Regions from separate parts of the Tumebacillus lipolyticus genome, predicted to be linked through region 1. Evidence: riboswitches for the same ligand, from Rfam matches in the RefSeq annotation. Region 1 holds a riboswitch; each other region holds the start of a gene.
What was found. Region 1 has a riboswitch for cobalamin ahead of ACFSOY_RS06025 (S-layer homology domain-containing protein). Riboswitches for the same ligand answer to the same signal wherever they lie in the genome.

Region 1 (4,639 bases):
AACAGGATCGTCGCACCGTCTTTGGAGATCAGCACGTTGAGCGCGAGGATGATCAGCAGCAAGGGCCAAGCGTAGCGCATCGTTTTCAAAAAAGTTCTCGCCCCTCCGCTCGTCAGCAGCGCGCAGATCGTGACGCCGAACAGGGCGAGCAGATAGAGCGGGTGCCCGGTGAGCAGCGCCATCATCATCAACAGCAGCGGATAGATGGCGAGCGTCAGCGCATGCAGCCGTTCGAAGCGCCTCATGGTGCGACCGGAATGCCGACCGCTGTGCTGCCGCTCAGCACGATGCCCACCTTGCCGCGCAGCTTGCTTCCTCCGCTGGTCATCGTATTGACCGCTTCGTCGAGCGCCGCGTCGTTCACGCCGATCAACAGCCAGGTCGGCGTGGTATCGCCATTGCCCGTTCCGGTCGCGACGACCATCGCCTGCCCGGCTTTGCCGCTCTCATCCCCTGTATAGTCGAGCATTTGCACCGCTCCATCCTTCACTTTTGCATAGATGCCGGTGCGCGTTGGGCTGCTCATCACGTCCTGTACGGAAGAGTGGTCTTCCAGCTCCGACCAGAGGCCGAGCAGGATCACGTTGGTCGTGTTTTCGATCAAGGTCTGGTTGCGATACGACGCGGTGCTCACGCCCTGCGCGCCTTGTCCGCGCAAGGCGGATGCCAAGCGATCCGCATCATCAGCATGGCCGTCGCTGTAGTAGATGACAGTCCCCGGTCGCGCGCCTTCATATCCGCTCGTGAACGGATGCGGGTAAGAGGCGACGACCGCTGGCGTGTTCGATCCGCTGCCCGACCAGTCATGGTAATCCCACCAGACGCTGGCCGAGTTTTTCGCCGCATATGCGTCCGCCCCCACGCTTGAGACCACCCCGTTCACGTAGTAAAACCAGTCCCGTTTTTTCCGCGTGAAGATCGACTTATCGGTGTAGCCAGACTTGACTCCGTTGATGCTGTTGACGAAGCTGCCGCCGTACGCCGTCTCGATTTCGAGATGTTGGCGCATCACATCCATCACCGACTCGCCGCCGTAGTAGCTGACCGAGCGGTTAAACTCGGAAACGGCGCCAAAATTGTGGGTGACGAGCATCTGCAAGTTGCCCGCCGGCTGCTTTTTGCCAGGTGATGGCTGCTGCGGTGCGGTCGAACCACCGTTCGCCGGCTTGCTCGCATTCGAGCCTTTCGAAGCGTCAGGCTTGTCGCTCTTGGCCGGCGGGGTATTGTTGCCGGCAGCCGCCCCGGCTTGCTCGTTCGGTTTTGTATCTTCCGCCTGCTGCTGCTCTTGGTCTTTTTGTTCCGCTTCCTTTTCAGGCTGCTCTTGCTCGGGGAGCTGGACGACGACCTGCTCCGGCAAATTCCCTTCCTGCTGTTTGCTCGACTCGCTTTGGCTGCCACATCCGGTGATCATCAAGGCGAGCGCAAGAAAAAGTCCAAGCTGTGAGGTGAGCTTCATGGCGCACTTTCCTCCTGTTCAATGGTAAAAAGAGGGGGAGGCTCTTCACAGAGCCTCTCCCGTACAGCGTACTATTTATTCGTTCCGTTCATGACATTCACGATCGCAGTCGAAACTTCAGCTCGCGAAGCGGTCGCATGCGGGCGGAACGTTCCTTCCGCATCGCCGCTCATCAGGCCAAACTCGACGGCCGCTCTGACGAACGGACGCGCCCAGCTGCTGACATCTCCCCGATCCTGGAAGCTCAGCTCCTGCATGTTCGAGGTCGGTTCGATCCCGGCGAAGCGAACGAGCACGACGGCCAGCTCTTCGCGAGTCAGACCTGCGCTCGGACGGAAGGTGCCTTCCTTGTCCCCGCTCATGTACCCTTTGCGAACGACCGTCTCAATGAACGTCTGGTACGCGTTTTGGTTCACATCGCGGAAAGAAGCGGGGCCGCCCAAGTTCAGGTCACCGCTGGACAGCGCCAAAATCTTGGTCAGCTCGCCGCGGGTGACCGGACGCTTCGGTTGAAACTCTCCGTTGCCCGAGCCGATGACGATCCCCTTTTTCGCGAGCGCAAGGATCGATTCGTTCGCCCAGTCAACGCCTTGCAGGTCGGTGAAAGAGGCGTTCGGGTTGCCGACGAGCAGGTTGAGGCGACCGGTACGAATCAATTGCGGAACGCCCGTCTGCTGATCGACTTTGTCGATCTCCAGCTGGAGCAGTCCCGGCTGATCTGCCTTGAGCGTGGCGACACCGTCTGCGCCCGTCTGCCAAAGCGTCTCCGCTGTGCCCGCCTTCTGAACGGCCGCACCCTCTACGTCGACGGTGGTGACGGTCGGATTCCATTCCTCATCATAGGTGGTCTGCTCCGCCGTCACCTTGACGGTGAACGATTCGCCGACAGCAGGCGTGGTCGTCGAGAAGCTGACTTGCGGGAAGAGCGTCTGCGTGTAGTCATAATAGCCCCAGACCACCTCATCGCCATCGTGGATCTCCGATGCATCAGCAGAGATGTCCGGCGCTTTCCCGTTGACCCAGACCGACCAGCCGGCATTCGCGTTGAGATCTTTTTCTCCCAGCGTGCCGATCTTGGAGATGTAGGAGCCGAAGGAAACCGTCTTCGCCTCATAGGTGAGCTTCTGCTCGCTGAGCAGTTTCATCAGCGCGCCCATCGCGGTCGGCTTCTGCATCGTGATCGTTTCACCGACCGTGTTGGTGAACGAAGCGGAGCCGACGTTTAACACCTTCTCCTCATGCATGCCGTTTAATCCGGCCACCCGGACCTTGACGGTCGTCAGGCTATCATCTGCTGCCAGCACAGCTCCCGTCTGCGGAATGAGCAGGGAGGTCGCCAGCAGGACGCCAGCAGAAATCTTTGTGATGCGCTTAGCCATTAGTCATTCTCCTCTCAGGAATCATTTGGAAAACGGATCTCGTAAAAAAACTCCTGCCGCATGGTCAGGAGTTGAAGGCTCTTAGAATCAGGATCTTTTGATGACGCCAAGCTGCAAGATGACCTGGTTCCTGTACCTTCCCTCCGAAAGCACGTAGGACTGCGATTGGAAGAAGGTTTCCTGACTCACGGGTCTGCCGCCAGCTCACACCTTCTCATCCGAACGGACAATGGCATCTGTGAGCGCGTCACCGTATACAGTAGCGGGGGCTGCAGTGGATTTGCACCACTTTCCCTACTCTTCCAGTCTCAGTGGTAGTTTATCATTTCGCTTTGGCTTGGACAAGCAAAAAGACCAGCCGACAGCGGGCTGGTCTTTCCTGTGCTCGTCTCTACTGCTCTTCGAAGCGATCCTTCCGCATCTCCGGAACGGCGCCGAGCGGAAGAAATGCCGCCCGGGAGTTGATCAGCGAATGGTCGATCAGCGAGTTGTAGTTGTGCACCATGTCGAGCACCTTTTTAAAATCTGCTTCCGAGTTGAACTCGCCTTGCAGATGAGTGTCGAACAGCGAGGCGGCAAACTGTCTGTCCGCCTTCGCCTTGTTGACAGCAGCTTCCAGCTTCTCGGCCATGACGGTGTTGCCGAGCGCCCGCATGCCCTTCAGCTCAAGGCTGAAGGCGCCGACCGCAAAGTTGGCAGCTGCGACAGCCGCTTGGATCACCATAAATTCGTTCGAGCGAAAAATTGCTTCGTTAAGCATCTCTTGTTCACCTCAAGTTGGAGTGCAATCTTGCTCTCATCTTAGCGGAGCGGGAAACGGAGGTCAAATCCTCCCTGCGGCAAGCGCGTTTCCGCCCTAGTTGATCAGCGAGTATCCCCCGTCGATGATCAGCGTCTGCCCGACGATCATCTTCGCCTGTTCGGTGCAGAGGAAGTGCACCGCATCGGCGATGTCCTCCGGCGTGACCATGCGGCCAGCAGGCGTGCGGCTGATCGCGTCGTTGATCATCTCCTCGCGGTTCGGAAAGTGCGTCAGCGCGTCTGTGTCGACAGCCGCTCCCGACACCGCGTTGACGATGATGTTCTTATGAGCAAGCTCTGCTCCGAGATAGCGCGTGAGCGATTCGAGCGCCGCTTTCGAAGTGCCGACACAGGTGTAATTTTTCAAGGCGAAGCGACTGCCGAGCGAAGAGATCGAGACGATCGCACCGCCCCCACGCTGCTCCATCAGCGGAACGGCCCGCTGTGCGAGGAACAGCAGCGCCTTCGCGTTGATGTTCAGCGTCCAATCCCAGTGCTTCTCCTCCACTTCCATCGCCGGAAGCTGCACGCCAGACGCGGCGTTGGAGACCAGAATATCAAGCCCGCCCATCGTCTCCTTGATCTCTTCGAACAGCTGGTCGATCTTGTCGAGGTCGCCGACGTTCGCTTTGACGATGTGACATTTCCGCCCCATGATCTCGATCAGCTTTTGCGTCTCTTCCGCAGGTTTGCGGTTGCGGAAGAAGTTGATCACGATGTCTGCGCCTTCCGATGCGAGCTTGAGCGCGATCGATTTGCCGATGCCGCGAGATCCGCCGGTGATCAGCGCTGTTTTTCCTGTGAGTGTGGTCATGATGAGGTCCCCTCCATTAGTAGCTGGTAGTAGGAGTAAGTATAGCATAAGGTTGTTCGAGGTGGTAGCGATCAGTTGGCGGCCCGCTTTTTTTCGATCGTCCGCTTCGCTTTTGTCACGATGCGCTTCGTCGCTTTCGAATCAGTTGCTTCCAGCCATTCTTGACAAACTTGAAGCACCCAGCCCGGG
Region 2 (4,639 bases), 430 kb from region 1:
TATGTCAAAAATATTATACACGAAACGGCACAACTTCCGCTCTACCGACTGGCACAATTCTTGCTTTCATACAAATGAAGAAGAAAGTTGCGCTCGACGAGCGGTGGGGGTCGTGACATGGATTCATTGATCGTAAAAGTGATGGTCGTCTTTCTGATCATCGGTGCTGTCGACAAACTGCTCGGCAATCGGTTTGGCTATGGGCAGCGATTTGAGGACGGATTTCGGGCGATGGGGCCGCTGGTGATCTCGATGGCGGGGCTGTTGTCGCTCTCGCCCGTGTTGGCCAACCTGATCGCTCCGGTCGCCGCGCCATTGCTTGCGCTGATCGGCGCCGACCCGTCTGTTGCAGCCGCGTCTGTGCTGGCGATCGACATGGGCGGATATCCGCTCGCGGTCGAGCTGGCGCAGCATCCGGATGCGGGACAGTTTTCTGGCGTTCTGTTGGGCACGATGATGGGGGCAACCCTGTCGTTTACCATTCCGGTGGCGCTCGGCATCTTGCGGCGCGAAGACCGCGAGCCGCTCGCCACCGGCATTTTGATCGGGCTATCCACGATCCCGATCGGCTGTCTGATCGGCGGTGTTGTGGCTGGGTTTGCCTGGAAGATGATGTTGCTCAACCTGGTGCCCGTCACCCTGTTCGCCGCCCTGATCGTGTTCGGACTGTGGAAGCGACCTGCGAAGATGGTCGCATGCTTCCTCGTGTTTGGGCGGATCATCGAGATCGTCGCGCTGATCGGTCTCGTGCTCGCCATCTTGTCCGCGCTGCTCGGCATCGAGCTGATCGATGGCCTGAAGCCGCTGTCGGAGGGGTTGCTGCTGGCCGGACAGATCGCCGTGATCCTCGCCGGAGCCTTTCCGCTGGTTCATTTCCTGACGACTGTGTTCCGCAAGCCGCTGCTGCTGATCGGCTCACGACTGGGGATCGGGGAGACGTCGACCGCAGGGCTGATCACATCGCTGGCGAACTGTCTGCCGATGTTTGCGATGTTGCACGCGATGGATCGCCGGGGCAAGATCTTAAACATCTCCTTTGCGGTCAGCGGTGCGTTCGTCTTCGGCGGGCAGTTTGCCTTTGTCGCCGGCGTCAGTCCAGAGATGCTGGTGCCGATGATCGCTGGGAAGCTGGGTGGAGGCGTCGCAGCGCTGCTGGTCGCGATGTGGTTTTTGCGCGGCATGCGCGAAGGGGAACAAGAAGGCGAAAAAGAGGGAGGGAAGAGCACATAGCCTGTGCTCTTTCTTTTTTCAGTTTTGCTGCAAATCAGCAAGCGATTCGAAATCGGCAGAACGATCGGGCGTTTACAAATTATTTACAAAAGGCTGGACAATCGATTGATCGGAGGGATAAAATGGACGGACTGAAGTTTCAGAGCGCGTGTTACAATTGGGCGTGCGCCCCGATGGGCACGTGCTGTTTCGTTCTCGGACCGAACTTTCCTTAGAATGATGTGTCATTTTTCTTTCGAATGATGTGTCATTAGTAGTAGAGGGGGAAAATACTGATGAACTATGACCTTTTTCAAACGATCAACAACTGGTCAGGCCACTACAAGTGGCTCGATGAAACGATGATCTTTTTCAGTGACAAAGCGCTGCTCTTATATGCGATCGGCTTGGCCTTGCTCTGGATTGCATCCTCTTCCGCGGGAAAGCGGATTGCCTTGTTTGCAGGTATCACCGGGGGCGTCGGCCTGTTGCTGAACTTCCTGATCAGCCTTGTGTATTTTGAACCGCGCCCCTTTATTTCGCACAGTGTCAATCTGTTGATTCCGCACGCAGCAGATGCGTCATTTCCAAGCGACCATACGACGGGAGCGTTCTGCATCGCCTTGGCGATCTTCTTGCGCAATCAAAAGATCGGCACCCCATTTTTGCTGCTCGCGATCGCGACCGGCTTCTCCCGTATTTTTGTCGGCCACCATTACCCGGGGGATGTCTTGGCATCGGTGATCGTCGGCTTGGTGACCAGCCTGATCATTCTCAGGATTCAGCATAAGCTGGAACCGATCTTCAAAGGAACTCTCTACCTGTACGAAAAAGGTACGGCACGATTTGGTGGTTCGCAAACAAGAAAGTCATGACCAACGGTCATGACTTTTTTGTTTCGGCCGCCCTCGCCAGAAATTGGGCTGCTGCCGTTCAAGACTTTGAATCGAGAGCGCTCAATTTCCTACGCGACATCTAGGCTGTCAGTATGCTGGAAAATCGCGAGAGAAAGAACGTCGCTGCCTCCCCCCTTTTGGCGAATAAACGGCAGTCCAGATGGGCAGGCTAGAGGTAAAACGCGCATGGGAGGTAGCAGATCATGGAAGTGACGATGGGTGCTGATGAAGTGATCGCTCGTATCCAACAGATGGCAAGCTCTGGGGAGCCGACCAGCAAAAAGAAGGTCAAACAAACCGATCCTGAGCTGATGCGAAGTGCGCTTTACTATTATCCCAGCTGGGAACATGCACTGAAAAATGCGGAACAGCAGTGAGGGCATCACCTCACGATCGAATTTAGAAAAAAGCGTGCGATCATCGCATGCTTTTTCTTTTTGTTTAGAATCAATCCAAAAAAGGATTTCCCTTTCGGAACGCGAATAAGCAATACCGAACCAACAATTACATAGGACGGCGATGAGGTGCCTTCGCAGACGAACAGCGAAGGGTAACAGGGAATCGGGTGCCAATCCCGAGCGGTCACGCCACTGTAACCGAGGAGTTTTCTTTCTATGATGCCACTCGATCGAACGATCGGGGAAGGCGAAAGAACGCGATGATCCGGAAGCCAGGAGACCTACCTCATCTGCTACACCAGAAGTCCTTCGATGAAAAGGAGAGGTGTTCACATGGAACGACAAGGAATCAATTCTTTGCGATCGTTTGCCTGCTTATGCACGTGACCCCAACCTTTTTGGTTGGCGTCACGTGCTTTTTTACTGTATGGGAATCGGATTCTATCACTCAGGTCAGGAGTTGAAAGAGATGATGACAAGAAAACTCACCAACTGGAAGCGGGCCGCCTTGAGCCTGCTCGCGCTACCGCTTTTGCTCGTCGGATGCGGCAATGATTCGCAGACGAAGGGCGGTGCGACCCCGCCGGCTGCCCAAGCGGACTATCAGCAGGTCACGCTTTCGACGGGCGGTCACACGATCACGATCAACGAAGCGCCCAAGCGCGCCGTCAGCCTCAACCAGCACACCACGGAGATCATGCTCGCGCTCGGTCTGGAAGATCGGATGGTGGGCACGGCGTACATGGACGATAAAATTTTGCCAGAATATGAGGCCAAGTATGCGAAGATCCCCGTGCTGGCCGATCAATATCCCTCGCTGGAAGTGCTGCTCGGTGCGAACCCCGACTTCGTCTATGGGCGCAAGAGCGCGTTTTCAGACAAGGCGCTCGGCTCGGTCAAAAGCCTTGGGGAAAAGGGCATCAACGGGTATGTCGCCAGAGGCACGGAAGTCTCCGGCGTGATCCCGACGATGGATGTCGTGTATGAGGACATCTTGAACCTCGGCAAGATCTTTGACATCAAAGATCGCTCCGAACAGCTTGTCGACAAGCTCAAACAGGGGATCGCCGACACGCAGAAAAAAGTGGGCGATGTGAAAAAACCGCTGCGCGTGGCCGTGTATGACGCGGGCGATACGGCGATGTTTACGGCATCGAAAACGCTGCAGACCCATCTGATCGAGCTTGCGGGCGGCAAGAACGTGTTTGACGATCTGGACAAGAGCTGGACAGAGGTGAGCTGGGAAGAGGTGGTCAAGCGCGACCCGGAAGTCTTCGTGATCAACGAGTATGACAAACCGTCCGCTGCGGAGAAGATCGCCTCGCTGAAAAAGCACCCCGCGCTGCAAGATGTGTCGGCGATCAAAAACGATCGCTTCGTGATCTTGCCGCTGTCAGACGCGTTTGAAGGCGTTCGCAACGTGCGTGCGGTCGAAACGCTGGCCAAAGGATTCTATCCGGACCGCTTTCAATGATGAAAAGGTGGCGTTCGTTCTACCTGCTGCTGATCATCCTGACAGGGCTTTTCATCGCGTCGATCACCGTTGCGGTCATGCTCGGCCCCGTCCCGATCCGGCCGGAGACGGTGTGGCGCATCGCCTTGTCCCACCTGCCGCTGTTCGGTGACTCGTTCGTCGTCGACTGGAGCAGAGGGCAGGAGAACATCGTCTGGGAGGTGCGCTTTCCGCGGGTGATGCTTGCGGCGGTGGTCGGCGCGGGCCTGTCGGTGGTCGGCGTCGCCATCCAAGCGCTGGTTCGCAATTCGCTGGCCGATCCGTACATCCTCGGCGTCTCCTCTGGCGCATCGGTCGGCGCCACCTCGGTGATCCTGTTTGGGACGTTCTCCTTCTTGGGTCAATGGGCGCTGTCCGCATCGGCGTTCCTCGGGGCGCTGGTCGCGGTGGTGGTCGTCGTCCTGCTGGCACAGGTCGGCGGCAGGTTATCGCCGGTGCGCCTGCTGCTCGCCGGCATCGCGGTGTCTGCCGTGTTCTCCGCGCTGACCAGCCTGATCGTGTTCATGGCGAAAAACGAAGCGGGCATCCGCAACGCGCTGTTTTGGCTGATGGGCAGCTTCGCGGGCGCCAAATGGGAACAGCTGCTGATCCCCGCGCTCGTCGTCGCGATCGCGATGATCTTG
Region 3 (4,639 bases), 940 kb from region 1:
TGAAAGTCAATTGTTAAACCTGATAAACTGCAGATCACGAAGCAAGGAATCGGTTTGAAGCTGGCCGGTTGACGAGACGACAGCAGAAAGCCACTCCTGATCGTCAGGAGTGGCTTTTGATCCACGCTTTGAACGAAGCGACATCGCGAGGCGGCCGCTGTCCGGCGCGCCAAGCTGCGGGCAACGCCTGCCAGATGTCGAGGAGCATCGGCATTTCCAGCCCGAGCGCTTCGATCTTTTCCACCTCGTGAAACACTTCCTCCGGAGTTCCCTCCATCACACACGTTCCCCGATCGAAGACCAAGATCCAATCGGCCCACGCATAGGCGAGGTTTAGATCGTGTGTGGCCATTACCAGCGTGATCCCTTGTTGATGAATCCGTTCGAGCTCGTCCACCAGCTGATGCTCCGATCGGCGGTCGAGAAAGGCGGTCGGCTCGTCCAGCAGGAGCAGCTCAGGCTGCAGCGCGAGCACGCCGGCCAAGGAGACGCGCTTTTTCTGCCCCAAGCTCAGGTGGTGCAGCGGCGTGTGCGCCAGGTGCGCGAGACCCATCTGTTCGAGGATGCTCTCGGTGCGCGATCTGATCTCCGGCTCGGGCAGCTTGGCGTTGCGCAGACCGTAGGAGACATCCTCATAAGGCGTGTGCAGGATCAGCTGCTGCTCCGGGTCTTGAAAGACCAGCCCGATGTTCTGCCGCAGCTTCGCCAGCTCCTTGTGCTGATAGGAGTAAGGCGCTCCCTTCCAGTGCAGCGCGCCCGACTTCGGACGGTGAATACCGATCGCGTGCAGGAAAAATGTTGACTTCCCCGAGCCGTTCTGGCCGCAGATCGCCGTTTTCTTCCCGGCGGGGATGCGCAGGGTCATCCCTTGTAATGCGAGGTGGCTCGTGCCCGGATAGGCGTAGGTCAGGTCTTGAACTTCAAGGATCGGCTTCATCTCATACCCCTCCATCTAAGCCACAGCTCCAAACTGATCAACAGCATCGCGCCGAGCAGCCCTTCCAGCAGGAAGCGCCTCGGCAGCGGCTGCGCCCGATCGGGTGCCAAGCCGAGATCATCTGTAAAACCACGTGCGATCAGCCCATGCGAAAGCCCGCGATACCTGTGCATCGTCTTGATGAACAGCCGCACGGTCAGCATCGCCACATCGCGCAGCTTTCCCGAAAAGCTGACATAGCCGCCGCGCGCGCGCTGTGCCACCATCATCTCCGCGGCAGTCTCCTCAAGCAGAAAGACAAACCGATACATGATCAGCGTGATCTCGATCACCAAACTCGGGATGCGCAACCGCTGCATCACTTGGAGCAGCTGCGGCACGGGGGTCGTGAAAATCACAAAAAACAAGCAGGTCACGCAGGCGGCGATCCGCGTGGCGAGCGTCGCTGCTTGGTACAAACCCGCTTGTGTCACATACAGCGTATAATCGGTGCCGGTCACGATCTCATAGCTGATCGCCGCCTCGCGCAGAGAGCCGGTCCTGCCGATCTCCAGCAGCAGGGCGGGCAAGCTGGAGATCAGGAACAGGCTGGAGATCCCAAACAGGATCAGATAGTAGCGCAGCGGAGTCTGCGCGCGCTTGATCGTCCAGTAGAGCATCCAAAGCGCGATGAGGATCTGAACGATCGGATGTGCAAAATAGGAGAGCAGAAACATCAGGGCAGCAAATCCGCACTTCCACAGCGGTGAAAGCGAGTAGAAGCGGCTGTTGTATGAGAGCGTGTCAATCCTTCTGATCATCATGCTTTCGACTTTGAGGATTTCCCCCTGATGATGCCGATCGCGTACCCGATGATGCCAGCGCCGATCGCCGCCTGCAGGGCGAACAGCATGCTTTCCGTCTCAGAAGGGAGCTCGGCAAGCGGCTCAAACCACGGCTCATAGCTAGGTGCGATCTCTTGAATCGCCTCCTCCGCCGCACCGTCCGCGCCGCCAAACTCCGCCTGAATGAAGAGCAGCGGCAACAGGGCTAACAGGATGACGACGAGGAGCATCGAAAGATTGATCCATACCTTTTTCAAGATTGCACAACCCCTTTCATGCGACGGCGAAGCGAAGTGAGCTCCTCCGAGTTATAGCGCTGCAGCCAGTTCCAGACCAGCACGGTGAGCAAGCCCTCGCTGATGGCGAGCGGAATTTGAGTGACTGCAAAGATGCTGCCAAACTTGGCGAAAGAAGCGAGCATCCCGCCTTCGACCGAAGGGAAGGCAAGCGCCAACTGGAGCGAAGTGACCACATAGGTGGACAGGTTGGCCATCATCGCGGCTGCGAAGATCGCAAGCTTCGGCTTGCCGGTCGCTTTGATCATCAGCAGGTAGACCGCATAGCCGACGAACGGTCCGGCAACAGCCATCGAGAAGGCGTTGGCGCCGAGGGTGGTCAGGCCGCCATGGGCGAGCAGAACCGCTTGGAACAGCAGCACGACCGAGCCTAAGACGCTCATCGGCAGCGGGCCGAACATCACGGTGCCAAGCCCGGTCCCGGTCGGATGCGAGCTGCTTCCGGTGACAGAGGGCAGCTTGAGCGCAGACAGGACGAAGGTGAACGCACCGGCCAGACCGAGCATCAGCTTCAGCTCGGGCGCTTCCTTGGTGATCTTGATCAGCGAGCGCACTCCGAGGATGAAAAATGGTATAAAGACAGCCCACCAGAACAGCGCCCATCCTGCCGGAAGAAACCCTTCCATGATGTGCATTGCGTGCGCCGGCTGCGGGGTGTTGACCACAAAATAGCTGGTCAAGCCGAATGTGGCCAACAGCAAAAACAGTGACTTTCGAGCTTTCATCTTGAACCTCCTCATCGTTTTTGAACGTAAAAAAACCAACCCCGATTGCCTTGGATTGGTCATAGGTATGCTGCACAAGTTGACGAAAGAACAGCATGATCGATTCGTTTCGTCCCTGTACACCGCTCCTTTCCGCGAAGGCGTGTGGGTGTAAACAAACGAGGTAGGTCTCCTGGCTTAGGATCATCATTCTCGCTCGCCTTCCCCGATCGAGATCGAGTGACTTCTTGAGTGAGAACTCCCCATTTACAGTGGCGGGACCGCTCGGGATTTGCACCCGATTCCCTGTTACCCCTTGCTCCGGCAAGGGCACCTGCTTGTTCGCGCTATTCGGTTGTGGTTTTAATACGTGTTACAGATTCTCGTCACAGCAGGGGAAATCCTTCTCCACCCGCCTGTTTCGCACAAATTTTCCTCGTTCGCTTGACCCTCACGCAACGTGAGGCAGTATGATGCAGATATCGGAGGTGATGATGTGTGGCCTACAGAGTAAAAGAGGTGGCCGATCTGGTCGGCGTGAGCGTGCGGACGCTTCATCATTATGATGAGATCGGTCTCTTGGCGCCAAGCTCGGTCAGCGAGGCTGGCTATCGGCTGTACACCGATCGGGAGTTGGAGCGGTTGCAGCAGATTCTCTTCTTCCGCGAGATCGGCTTTTCGCTTCAGGAGATCGGAGAGATCTTGGACAGTCCCGACTTCGATCGCAAAAGCGCGCTCGTCGCCCATCAAGAGATCCTGATGCAAAAGAAAAAGCGGCTGGAAGACATCATCGCAACGGTGAAGAAAACGATCGAATCGATCGAGGAGGGCATTGAGATGAGCGAAAAAGAGCTGTTTGAAGGGTTTGACATGACGCCGCTTGAGGAGCACAAGAAAAAATATTCGGCAGAAGCGCGGGCGAAATACGGGGACGAGGTGGTGGAGGCGGCCGAAAAGCGCACCGAGTCATACACGAAAGAGGACTGGGCGAAGATCACCGCCCGTCAGGAAGCGAACTATGCGAAGATCATCGCCGCCATGCACAACGGGCCGAGCGATCCGCAGGTGCAGGAGGCGGTCGCCGACCTGCGCCAGACAATCATCGACTATCATTATGACTGCACGCTGGAGATCTTTCGCGGGCTCGGCGACCTCTATGTCGCAGATGAGCGATTCACCGCGAACATCGACAAGTATCAGCCCGGTCTGGCTGCGTTCTTGCGAGAAGCGATGCATTTCTATTGTGACCAGTTGGAAAAGAAATCGTAAGCCGTTTCAGATCTCGCCTGCATGTGGGCGAGATCTTTTTTTGTAGGGTCGATTCGGCATTCGCCGTTGCTTTGATGAAGGGGGAGCGCATCACCCGAACGCTCCCTTGATTGTAAGCACTTGCTCATCCAGGATCGAAAGGTCCATTTGTTGAAACAGCAGAAGGAACGCATCCACAATTCGCGGATCGAAATGATGCCCCTTTTGCTTCACGATCTCTGCGACCGCTTCAACAGGCTCCCAGGCCTTTTTGTAAGGTCGCTCATGTGTCAAAGCATCATAAAAGTCGGCAAGAGCTACGATGCGGGCTTCAAGCGGGATCGCCTCCCCTTTGAGCCCGACCGGATAGCCGGAGCCGTCCCATTTCTCATGATGCGACTGGGCGATCGTTCGAGCCATTTTCAGAACTTTAAAGCAGCTCCCCTCCAAAATGCTGGCACCGATCATCGTGTGTGACTTCATGCGTTCAAACTCTGCAGGATCATATCTTCCAGGCTTCAACAGGAGTTCGTCAGGAATGCCGATCTTGCCGATATCGTGGAGAGGAGCTGCCATGCGGATCATGCTAACTTCCTGTTCGGTGAGGCCCAAGCCTTTCGCGATCAACCC
Region 4 (4,639 bases), on a different contig from region 1:
TCGGCGGGCTGTCGGTGATCTTTTTTGCCATCTTCGGACTGGGTCAGATCGGATCGCTTGGGCGCTATGCGCTGGCAGGGTTGCTGATCGCTTTCGGTGTGCTGGTCTTGTCGCGCGGCGAAGGGAAGGGCAGGGTCAAGCGGATCAAAGATCTTTCATAGCAAATGGGGAGAAGCCTGGGCGATGTCGCTTTGGCTTCTTTTTTGATCCTTTTGTCAAGGAGGGGAAGTGGCGCGAAACGGGGAAGGAGTAGCGCGAAGAGAGAGCAAAGGAGCGATGCGTTTTGGTACAGTCAGCAGTTGGAGAGCCGTTTGGCGAACTGATCCGCTATGTGGAGGAGATCAACAGGAAAAACGGCGGAAGCGGGTCGGCGCTGCTCGTCGTTCATCAGGGGCGGATCGCGGTGGAGCGATACGCTGGGTTTCATTCGCATGCAGCGGGGGCGCGGGCGGTTGGAGCCGATTCGCAATTTAATATCGCCTCTGCGCGCAAGAGCTATATCGGTTTTGCTGTCGCCTGGGCTCTGGATGCGGGGAAGATCGCAAGCCTCGACGATCCGGTCAGCCGCTATCTGCCTGAGCTCGACCGAGCGCTGCTCGACGGGACGACGATCCGCCACCTGCTGACCCACACGCACGGTTTGCACGAAGATGCGAGCGGACGCCTGTATCGCGAGTTTCCAGCGGGCAGCGGATGGGCCTACCGCGGCGTGAACATCGTCATGCTCACCCAGATCGTGCGGCGCACGACCGGCAAGTCGGTGGCGAGCATCTTGGCGGAGCAAGTGTTTCGTCCGCTCGGATTCACCGAGACCGGGTGGCGCACCGAAGCTTCGGAGCGGATGGTGTCGGTGATCTTGGATGCGCCGGAGCGGACGGAGCTGATCCTTGGCGAAAACGGGGACGGAGATGGCGACCAGCGCAACCTGTTCGTCTCCGCTCGCGAGTTTGCCAGATGGGGATCTTTGCATCTGACGCAGGGCAAGGTGGATGGCAGACAGGTGGTTCCGGCGGAGATTTTTCAGCTGGTGTCGCAGGTGCAAAGCCCGCCGATGACCGATCCAGATCTGCCGCCGATGGGCTTTCTCTGGTATGTGCAGGATCATCCGGCGAAGCGAAGCGAGATCGGCAGCAGCGTGCCAAAAGGTGCGTTTCAGATCCTCGGCGTCACCGGCCCGCTGGTGCTGGTCGTGCCCGAGGCGGAGCTGGTCGTCGTCCGCATGTGCAACAAGCGCTATAACTACAGCGGGCCGGATGGCGATTATCTGCATTACCTGCGCGAGTTTGGCGACAAGGTGATGAGCTGTTTGGAAAAGGTTCCTTCGTAGCGTTCTAAGATCTCTGATCGTTCGGGTCGGGGAAGAACTTGCTCGGTTTCGCGCGGTTCGTCCATGTTTTGTTGCGGGCGTGCAGGGGTGTGTCCTTGACAACTGCGGTGGCAACCTGTTCCAATAGGGGAAGCGTTTTGCGCGTGGAGAGGGAGGCTGAAAGATGGAAAGAAGCAAACGTCAGGGCATGATGCTGGTCTACACGGGAGACGGAAAAGGCAAGACGACGGCGGCGATGGGGCTGTGCGTGCGCGCGGTGGGCCGCGGCTATAAAGTGTTGATCCTGCAGTTTATCAAATCGCCGGAGCGCACCTATGGCGAGCAGATCGCCTTGGAAAAGCTGGGCGTTGAGATCCGCCAGCTCGGCATCGGCTTCACCTGGACGAAGACGCCGGAGGAGCATCGGGCGGCGCTCGCCAACGCATGGGCGGAAGCGAAGCGCTGTGTGCTGGAGGGCGACTATGATCTGGTCATTTTGGATGAGCTGAACAACGCCTTGTCGATCGAGCGCTTTCCGGTCGCCGACGTGCTGCCGCTCGCCGATGTGCTGGAGGTCATTCGCAACCGCCCACGCCATCTGCACCTGCTGATCACCGGTCGCAACGCCAAGCAGGAAGTGATTGAGCTGGCCGACCTCGTCACGGAGATGAACCCGCTCAAACATTATTACGACGAGGGGATTCCGGCCGTCTTCGGAATTGAGTATTGATTTTCTGCGTCGCTTGCCGTACGCTGTTTTGTAGAATTTCATGCAACGCGACAGGTGCCCGCCTCGCGGGAGAATAGGGAAGCAAATGCGCGGGCCCACCGCTGTATCCGGGGACCCTCTGCGACCACTGGACGATCTGTCTGGGAAGGGCGGGGAAGATGGGGATGATCCGGGAGCCAGAAGACCTGCCTGTCGAGGTGACATGTTTCGTTTGGATTTGGAAAGTCCAAGCCTCTTTAGGCTTGGGCTTTTATTTTTTTTCTGAAGGGATGAGCGCAGATGATGCAAGCAGCGAGAGAGCGTTGGGACTTTTTGACCAAACCGCCGGGGAGCCTCGGCAAGCTGGAGGAGATCGGTATCAGGCTCGCCGGGATTCAAGGGACGGTGTTCCCCAAGCTTGAACAGCGCGCCGTCGTGGTGATGTGCGGCGACCACGGTGTGACAGCAGAGGGGGTCAGCGCCTTTCCGCAAGAGGTGACCGGACTGATGATCCAAAATTTCGTAAACGGAAAAGCGGCGGTCAACGTCTTGGCGCGCCAGGTGGGCTGTGCGGTGCATGTGGTCGATGTGGGCAGCCGCGTCGAGGGAGAGCTCCCCGGCGTGCGCTCGAAGAAGGTGCGCGCCGGCACCGCCAATTTTGCTCAAGGGCCTGCGATGACGCCCGAGGAGGCGCAGCGGGCGATCGCCGTCGGGATCGAGATGGTCGAAGAACTGCATCAGCAGGGCGTGCAGGCGGTGGCGCTCGGCGAGATGGGAATCGGCAACACGACGCCGAGCGCGGCGCTGGCGGCGGTGCTGACCGGACGACCGCTGGCGGAGCTGGTCGGTCGCGGCACCGGGATCGATGATGAGAAGGTGTTGCACAAGACGCGGGTCATCGAGCAGGCGCTGGCGGTCAATCGGCCGAATGCGCTCGATCCGCTCGACGTGCTGGCCAAGGTGGGGGGCTTAGAGATCGCAGGTTTGGTCGGCGTGGTGCTCGGCGCCTATCAGCGCAAGATGGTGGTCGTTGTCGATGGCGTGATCGCCGCAGCGGCGGCGCTGGTCGCCTGTCGGATGGAGAGCGGCGCGCAGGAGGTGCTGTTCGCCTCGCATCTGTCCCAAGAGCCGGCGCATCGAGTGCTGTTGCAGGAGATGGGATTGGAGCCGATCCTGATGCTCGACATGCGACTGGGCGAAGGGACGGGCGCGGTGCTGGCCTTGCCGATCTTGGAAGCATCCTGCCGCCTGGTGGCGGAGATGGCGACCTTTGCCGATTTGGGACTCGACAATACCTGAGTTTTCCCCTATACTTTGAATCGTTCGACGAAAAGTGAATAGGGTAACGTTCAGGTGCTCGCAAGAGCTTAATAGGGAATCCGGTGCAAGTCCGGTACGGTCCCGCCACTGTGAATGGGTAATTTCCTCTAACACGCCACTGTTTTTTTAGATGGGAAGGCAGAGGAAGTGATGATCCATGAGTCAGGAGACCTGCCTGCTATGTTTTCCATACCTTCTTACGGGGATATAAGAAGGATGGTTTCAGGTGTGTCATGGACTGCATTATTGAGGTTTTACACCATGAAAACATATGACGCCTTCCTTCGGGAAGGCGTCTTTTTCTATGTGCAAATGATGGGAGATGAGTGCGATGCGTGGGAAGCTGTTGATCGTTGGCTTCGGGCCAGGTAGTTTTCAGCACATTACAGATCGTGCGCGAGCAGCGATTCAGGAAGCGGATGTGATCATCGGGTACAACACCTATGTGGATCTGATTCGCGGCCTGCTGACCGATCAGGAGATCGTGCGCACCGGGATGACCGAAGAGGTGAGCCGGGCGATCGAAGCGGTGCGCCAAGCGGAGATGGGCAAAAAGGTGGCGGTGATCTCCTCCGGCGATGCGGGCGTGTACGGCATGGCCGGTCTGGTCTACGAAGTGCTGGTGCAAAAGGGCTGGCGGGAAGCGGATGGCGTGGAGGTGGAAGTGATCCCCGGAATCTCGGCGATCAACTCCTGCGCGTCCTTGCTCGGGGCGCCGGTGATGCACGATGCCTGCACGATCTCGCTGAGCGACCATCTGACTCCTTGGGAGCTGATCGCGCGCCGCGTCGAGGCGGCGGGGATGGGAGACTTTATCGTCGCCCTCTACAACCCGCGCTCCGGCAAGCGCACGCGCCAGATCGTCGAGACGCAACAGATCCTGCTCAAATACCGCTCGCCCGACACTCCGGTCGGGTTGGTGAAGAGCGCGTACCGAGATCGCCAGTCGGTGGTGCTGACCACGCTCGGCGAGATGCTCGATCATGATATCGGCATGCTGACGACGGTGATCATCGGCAATTCGTCCACCTTCGTCTACGATGGCAAGATGATCACTCCCCGCGGCTACCAGCGCAAATACACGCTGGACAAAGCGGAACAGCCGATCCGCGCTAACGAGCGCCTGAAAGAGGAGCATGAGCCGTGGGCGCTGCACGGCGGCCTCTCCGAGCGCCAGATGGCAGCGGCGCAAGCGGTAGCCGAAGTGCCGCAGTCGCCAGCCGCCGAGCGGAATGTGGAGGCGGAGCGCACGATCGGGCAAGGGGCGATGGTGCAGCCGGATACTTCGCGCGCCTTGGACTACG

Region 2: another riboswitch for cobalamin. It lies ahead of ACFSOY_RS08150 (ABC transporter substrate-binding protein); the one in region 1 lies ahead of ACFSOY_RS06025 (S-layer homology domain-containing protein).
Region 3: another riboswitch for cobalamin. It lies ahead of ACFSOY_RS10425 (energy-coupling factor ABC transporter permease); the one in region 1 lies ahead of ACFSOY_RS06025 (S-layer homology domain-containing protein).
Region 4: another riboswitch for cobalamin. It lies ahead of cobT (nicotinate-nucleotide--dimethylbenzimidazole phosphoribosyltransferase); the one in region 1 lies ahead of ACFSOY_RS06025 (S-layer homology domain-containing protein).

The regions. Positions count from the first base shown of each region.
Region 1 is NZ_JBHUIO010000005.1:159,433-164,071, forward strand. Features, by position in the region: gene ACFSOY_RS06015 (energy-coupling factor transporter transmembrane component T) at 1-245, opposite strand, end outside; gene ACFSOY_RS06020 (DUF4430 domain-containing protein) at 242-1,456, opposite strand; gene ACFSOY_RS06025 (S-layer homology domain-containing protein) at 1,528-2,835, opposite strand; cobalamin riboswitch at 2,989-3,191, opposite strand; gene ACFSOY_RS06030 (hypothetical protein) at 3,227-3,595, opposite strand; gene fabL (enoyl-[acyl-carrier-protein] reductase FabL) at 3,692-4,450, opposite strand; gene ACFSOY_RS06040 (DNA alkylation repair protein) at 4,522-4,639, opposite strand, start outside.
Region 2 is NZ_JBHUIO010000005.1:592,671-597,309, reverse strand. Features, by position in the region: gene eutH (ethanolamine utilization protein EutH) at 118-1,230, shown strand; gene ACFSOY_RS08160 (undecaprenyl-diphosphatase) at 1,506-2,084, shown strand; gene ACFSOY_RS08155 (hypothetical protein) at 2,309-2,482, shown strand; cobalamin riboswitch at 2,611-2,806, shown strand; gene ACFSOY_RS08150 (ABC transporter substrate-binding protein) at 2,973-3,977, shown strand; gene ACFSOY_RS08145 (FecCD family ABC transporter permease) at 3,974-4,639, shown strand, end outside.
Region 3 is NZ_JBHUIO010000005.1:1,102,947-1,107,585, reverse strand. Features, by position in the region: gene ACFSOY_RS10440 (energy-coupling factor ABC transporter ATP-binding protein) at 104-937, opposite strand; gene cbiQ (cobalt ECF transporter T component CbiQ) at 934-1,737, opposite strand; gene ACFSOY_RS10430 (energy-coupling factor ABC transporter substrate-binding protein) at 1,737-2,018, opposite strand; gene ACFSOY_RS10425 (energy-coupling factor ABC transporter permease) at 2,015-2,782, opposite strand; cobalamin riboswitch at 2,927-3,114, opposite strand; gene ACFSOY_RS10420 (MerR family transcriptional regulator) at 3,260-4,030, shown strand; gene ACFSOY_RS10415 (HD domain-containing phosphohydrolase) at 4,121-4,639, opposite strand, start outside.
Region 4 is NZ_JBHUIO010000011.1:399,975-404,613, reverse strand. Features, by position in the region: gene ACFSOY_RS18225 (hypothetical protein) at 1-161, shown strand, start outside; gene ACFSOY_RS18220 (serine hydrolase domain-containing protein) at 284-1,327, shown strand; gene cobO (cob(I)yrinic acid a,c-diamide adenosyltransferase) at 1,491-2,036, shown strand; cobalamin riboswitch at 2,072-2,243, shown strand; gene cobT (nicotinate-nucleotide--dimethylbenzimidazole phosphoribosyltransferase) at 2,316-3,314, shown strand; cobalamin riboswitch at 3,350-3,528, shown strand; gene cobJ (precorrin-3B C(17)-methyltransferase) at 3,667-4,639, shown strand, end outside.